Nonomuraea africana: one gene and its partner. The protein of the gene in region 2 interacts with the protein of the main gene of each other region in a pairwise test. Links are inferred from orthologs where the notes say so. Each region holds a gene or a part of one and is shown on either strand. Other genes may lie near its edges.

Evidence for each region. Proteins that work in one complex are often made in the same cells at the same time.
Region 1: the proteins of rplA (region 2) and thrS interact in binary tests that used the Escherichia coli proteins (3 or more experiments, as listed by UniProt). The link is inferred for Nonomuraea africana from one-to-one orthologs.

The regions. Positions count from the first base shown.
Region 1 is NZ_JADBEF010000001.1:3,891,065-3,894,065, reverse strand. Bases 50-2,980 are described here. They hold thrS (threonine--tRNA ligase), read left to right. Parts: upstream 50-495; coding sequence 496-2,466; downstream 2,467-2,980. Other genes in these bases: H4W81_RS18395 (PIG-L deacetylase family protein), read right to left, coding at 2,865-2,980; H4W81_RS18405 (glycoside hydrolase family 25 protein), read left to right, coding at 50-453. Also shown: more of H4W81_RS18405, read left to right, coding at 1-49; more of H4W81_RS18395, read right to left, coding at 2,981-3,001. UniProt on the Escherichia coli protein: Catalyzes the attachment of threonine to tRNA(Thr) in a two-step reaction: L-threonine is first activated by ATP to form Thr-AMP and then transferred to the acceptor end of tRNA(Thr). The rate-limiting step is amino acid activation in the presence of tRNA.
Region 2 is NZ_JADBEF010000001.1:8,379,982-8,382,849, reverse strand. Bases 71-2,868 are described here. They hold rplA (50S ribosomal protein L1), read right to left. Parts: upstream 1,931-2,868; coding sequence 1,211-1,930; downstream 71-1,210. Other genes in these bases: nusG (transcription termination/antitermination protein NusG), read right to left, coding at 2,616-2,868; rplK (50S ribosomal protein L11), read right to left, coding at 2,002-2,433; H4W81_RS40200 (SCO4651 family lipoprotein), read right to left, coding at 217-1,056. UniProt on the Escherichia coli protein: One of the primary rRNA binding proteins, it binds very close to the 3'-end of the 23S rRNA. Forms part of the L1 stalk. It is often not seen in high-resolution crystal structures, but can be seen in cryo_EM and 3D reconstruction models.

The DNA of each region.
Region 1 (3,001 bases), 4.5 Mb from region 2 along the record:
ATGCGCGAGAACTGGCTCGTGTGCGGGGCCTACCACTTCGCCAGGCCCGAGGGCGAGCCCGCCGACCAGGCGCGCCACTTCCTGCGCACGATCAGGCAGGCGGGCGGGCTGCGCAAGGGCGACCTGCTCGCGCTCGACCTCGAGGCCGACGACAAGCTGCCGCCCGACCAGGTCGCCGCCTTCGCCAGGCGCTGGTGCCGGATGGTCGAGAGGCACACGGGCGTGCGGCCCTTCATCTACACGTACCTGTCCTTCGCCCGCAAGGGCAACTGCGCGGGCCTGGGCGAATACCCGCTGTGGATCGCCTCGCCCGGCAAGCCCATCGGCGAGCCCGTGGTCCCCGCGCCGTGGCGTGGCTGGAGGATTCACCAGTACGCCAACAGCCCGCTCGACCGCAACGTCTTCCACGGCAGCCGCCAGGACCTGACCAGGCTGGGCTACGACCCGCGATAGCATCGTTGGCACCATCGAAACGCTGCTATCCAAGGAGTCACCGTGTCAGCCGAGCTGCATATCACCCTCGCCGGAGCCGAGCGTGTGGTCGCGGCCGGCACGACGTACGGCGAGGCGCTGGAGGCCGACGGTCGCACCGTCGTCGCCGCCCGCGTCAACGGCGAGCTGCGCGACCTGGCCTCCCACGCCGCGGACGGCGACGTGGTCGAGCCGGTCGAGATCTCCTCACCCGACGGCCGCGCCATCCTGCGCCACTCCACCGCGCACGTCATGGCGCAGGCGGTCCAGGAGCTGTTCCCCGAGGCCAAGCTGGGCATCGGCCCGCCGGTCGACAACGGCTTCTACTACGACTTCGACGTCGCGCAGGCCTTCCACCCCGACGACCTCAAGCGTGTCGAGAAGCGCATGCGCGAGATCGTCAAGCAGGGGCAGCTGTTCTCGCGGCGCGAGGTGTCCGACGACGAGGCGCGCGCGGAGCTCGCCGCCGAGCCGTACAAGCTGGAGCTGGTCGGCCTCAAGGGCGGCGCATCCGCCGACGACGGCGCGAACGTCGAGGTCGGCGAGGGCCAGCTGACCATCTACGACAACCTCGACCCCAAGAGCGGCGAGCTGTGCTGGAAGGACCTGTGCCGCGGGCCGCACCTGCCCTCCACCAGGGCCATCCCCGCCTTCAAGCTCATGCGCACGGGCGGCGCCTACTGGCGGGGCAGCGAGAAGAACCCGCAGCTGCAGCGCATCTACGGCACCGCGTGGGAAACCCGCGACATGCAGGACGAATACCTCCACCTGCTGGAGGAGGCCGAGAAGCGCGACCACCGCAAGCTCGGCGCCGAGCTCGACCTGTTCAGCTTCCCGCCGGAGCTGGGCAGCGGGCTGCCGGTCTTCCATCCCAAGGGCGGAATCATCCGCAAGGAGATGGAGGACTACATGCGCCGGCGCCAGGGGGAGTCGGGCTACGAGTTCGTCAACACCCCGCACATCACCAAGTCGCAGCTGTTCGAGACCTCCGGCCACCTGCCCTGGTACGGCGAGGACATGTTCCCGCCCTTCGAGCTCGACAACACCGAGTACCGCGTCAAGCCGATGAACTGCCCGATGCACAACCTGATCTTCAGAGCGCGCGGGCGGTCCTACCGTGAGCTGCCGCTGCGGCTGTGCGAGTTCGGCTCGGTGTACCGCTACGAGAAGTCCGGCGTGGTCCACGGGCTGACCAGGGTGCGCGGCATGACGCAGGACGACTCGCACATCTACTGCACCAAGGAGCAGATGGGCGGGGAGATCAAGAGCCTGCTGGCCTTCGTGCTCAGCGTGCTGCGCGACTTCGGCCTGTCGGAGTTCTACCTGGAGCTGTCCACCCGCGACGACTCCGACAAGTTCATCGGCGACCAGGCCGACTGGGACGAGGCCACCGCGGCGCTGCGCCAGGCGGCCGAGGAGTCGGGCCTGGCCCTGGTCGACGATCCGGGCGGCGCGGCCTTCTACGGGCCGAAGATCTCCGTCCAGGCCAAGGACGCCATCGGGCGCACCTGGCAGCTGTCCACCATCCAGCTCGACTTCAACCAGCCCAAGCGCTTCGGCCTCGAATACCAGGCGGCCGACGGCACCCGGCAGACGCCCGTCATGATCCACCGGGCGCTGTTCGGCTCGATCGAGCGCTTCCTCGGCGTCCTGGTCGAGCACTACGCGGGCGCGTTCCCTCCGTGGCTCTCGCCGGTGCAGGTCGTCGGCATCCCGATCGCCGAGGCGCACGCGCCGTACCTGCACGACGTCGCCAAGCAGCTGCGCGAGCGGGGCATCAGGGTCGAGGTCGACACGGCCGACGACCGCATGCAGAAGAAGATCCGCAACGCGCAGAAGGCGAAAGTGCCCTTCATGCTGCTCGCCGGTGACGACGACATCGCCAACGGCGCGGTGTCGTTCCGTTACCGGAGTGGCGAGCAGAAGAACGGCGTTCCGGTCGAGGACGCGATCGCCGAGATCGTCAACGCGGTGGAGCGCCGCATCCAGGTCTGACGGCAGGGTCGTCCCCGATCGCGCTTCGCACTGGCGCCCTTCGGACACCTGGGCGGGGGTTCTCGACGGCCCCCGCCGGGTGGGGCCTTCCAGTCGGACCTGAGGTTCTTTCGGACCTCATGGGCCGGGCGTCTTCTGGTCGGCCCTTGTGCGGTCCCGCCTCCGGTCGCGTTGGCGCTGCGGGGTGTCCTCTTGAGCGACTCGCGCAACGGCTCCTGCGCGGCCCCGGCGGCTCGGGTGACGACCCGGAGGCGGCGGTCCCGCGAACCCGTCGGTCCGCGGGGCGGGCGGCGAAAGTCGATCGACCGGCGGGAGGTCGAGCGGCAGGGTGTCGAGCGGCAGGGTGTCGAGCGGCTGATCGCTGATGGCGGCGCCGTTGGGTGTGTCAGTCCCGTAGGTCAGCGGGGGTAGACGCGGAAGGTGACGGCTGGACGGCCGCCGAAGCGTTCCGCCGCTCCTCTGGCCATGGTCCCGAGGAAGTCCCTGCAGTAGGCCTCGGGGTCCTCCTCGGTCAGGGCCTCGATGTAGGTCCGGT
Region 2 (2,868 bases):
AGGTCTCTGAACATGAAACAAGCCCCGGCGCAGGCGCACGGGGCTCACCCATGTGGAATCCACACGGAAGAACTTCGCATCTCACCTACGCGGGCCGTCCACGATGTGGATCCTTCGGTCACCGGGCCTTGAGGCACCCAGCAACGACCGGCGGTCTTTGGCAAGCACCAGAATAGGGGGCGATTCGTCAAGATGCCAAATCGCCCCCCGCTGGAGTCAGTTTCCGCCGTGCTTGGGCAGGTCGCCCACCTGCTCGGCGGGCGGCGCGACGATGGAGACCGGCTCGTTGAAGCCCTTGAAGAACAGGTTGGCGTTGAACGTGGCGCCCTTCTCCGCGCCGGTCATCGCCAGCTTGCGCGGCAGGCCGTCCGCGCCGACCCAGATGTCGAACGTGACGTCCTTGAGCTCGGCCATGTGCTTCTTGGCCTGCTCCTGCTTGTCGGCGGGCAGTTGCTGCACGGCCGCGTCCACCGGGAACGTGCCGCTGTAGTGGGTGGTGTCGACGCCGCCCACGGCCTCGGTGCCGACCTGCTTGACGTTCTGGGAGGCGGTGACCAGCTTGGTGACGTTCGCCAGGTCGAACTGCTGGACCTGCTCGAGGTACCTGCTCGCGTCACCGCCGGCCGCCTCGTTCAGCGACACCTTGATCCACGGCTTGGTGGCGCCGAGCATCTGGTTCAGCGCCTCGACACGCAGGTAGACGTGGTCGCCCTGCAGTACGGCCCGCGCCCCGCCCGGCAGGCTCTTCCCGCCGAAGTTGGCGCTGTCGAGGGTCAGGTCGGCGGCGAGCTGGGGCTTGCTCTGGTAGATCATCCGCCCCTGGACCTTGCCCGAGCCCTCCTGCGGGTCCGTCACGTCCACGACGGCGTCCACGGTGTAGCTCGTGACCTCCTGTGTCTTCTGCGCGGCCTGCTCCAGGACCTCGGCGGCGGCCAGGTTCACCTGGATGGGCACCGCCCCGGACGCGGTCGCTCCTGTCGATCCACAACCGGCGACCGCGACCAGGGCGGCGGCGCCCGTCGCGACGGCGGCGAGAGTAATCCTGCGCTTCAGCATGATTCCGACACTACGTCGCCGAAGCCTTCCCGGCGCACAGGGATGACCCCGAGATAACCCTGAGTCCACTTCCTCCCTGTATATGTCTTTAATCCCATATGACAGCGAAAGACCCCCGCAGGAAGCCCTGCGGGGGTCTTTCGGAAGAGCGGGATCAGCCCTCGAGCTCGGCGGTCATCGCGCGAGTCACGTTGGGGTCGACCGGGACACCCGGACCCATCGTGGTGGAGAAGGTGACCTTCTTGACGTAACGCCCCTTGGCCGCGGACGGCTTGAGACGCAGCACCTCGTCAAGGGCCGCGGCGTAGTTCTCGATGAGCTGGCGCTCACCGAACGACGTCTTGCCGATGATGAAGTGCAGGTTCGCCTGACGGTCGGTGCGGAACTCGATCTTGCCGCCCTTGATCTCCGTCACGGCCTTGGCCACGTCCGGGGTCACGGTGCCGGTCTTCGGGTTCGGCATGAGACCACGCGGGCCGAGGACACGGCCCAGGCGGCCGACCTTGCCCATCAGGTCGGGGGTGGCGACGACGGCGTCGAACTCGTTGAGCCTGTTGCCCTTGGCGATGTCGTCGATGAGCTCGTCGGCGCCGATGATGTCGGCGCCGGCCTCGCGGGCAGCCTCGGCACGGTCACCGGTCGCGAAGACCAGGACCCGGGCGGTCTTACCGGTGCCGTGCGGGAGGTTGACCGTGCCGCGCACGATCTGGTCGGCCTTGCGAGGGTCGACACCCAGCCGCAGCGCCACCTCGACGGTGGCGTCGAACTTGGTGGTGGAGGTCGCCTTGGCCAGCTTCGCGGCCTCGGCGGGGGTGTAGAGCTTGTCGCGGTCGACCTGCGCCGACGCGTTCTTGTGCGCCTTGCTGCGCTTCACTTCTGTCTCCTCGGTGGAGTCTGTGGTCTCGGGCCAGCGCGTGGCCCTCCCACGGGACGAACGGAAAGGTCTTACTCGGCGACGGTGATGCCCATCGACCGGGCGGTGCCGGCGATGATCTTCTCGGCGGCCTCGACGTCGTTGGCGTTGAGGTCGGGCATCTTCGTCTCGGCGATGCTGCGCAGCTGCTCGCGGCTCAGCTTGCCGACCTTGTCCTTGTGGGGAACCGCAGAGCCCTTGTCGAGACCGAGCGCCTTCTTGATCAGCTCAGGCGCCGGAGGCGTCTTCGTGATGAAGGTGAAGCTGCGGTCCTCGAAAATGGTGATCTCGACGGGGATGATGTTGCCCCGCTGGGCCTCGGTGGCAGCGTTGTACTGCTTCACGAAGTCCATGATGTTGACGCCGTGCGGACCGAGGGCGGTACCGACCGGCGGGGCGGGCGTGGCCTGGCCAGCGGGAAGCTGGACCTTGACCAGTGCCGCGATCTTCTTCTTCGGAGGCATGTGTCCTTCTCCGGGTCCTGATTGCGGTGCCGTCCACCCGCGGGTGCGGGCGGACATGTCGGAAGGCCGTCCTTCGCGAGGGACGGCCTGCCGAACGTCTTGACGACAGAAACGCGCGAGGGGCTCCGGCGGCTAGGGCACGCGCGGAGTCACACGTTCCTCATCGAGTGTATGCGAGCCTGTCAGATCTTCGAGACCTGGTTGAACGACAGCTCGACCGGGGTCTCGCGACCGAAGATCGACACCAGCACCTTGAGCTTCTGCGACTCGGGGCTGATCTCGCTGACCGAGGCGGGCAGCGTGGCGAACGGGCCGTCCATGACGGTGACCGACTCGCCGATCTCGAACTCGACCGTGGGGCCCGTGGCCGCCTTGGCGGTGGCCTTCTTGGCTTCCTCGGTCGGCTCGGGCGCCAGCAGCTTGGCGACCTCGTCG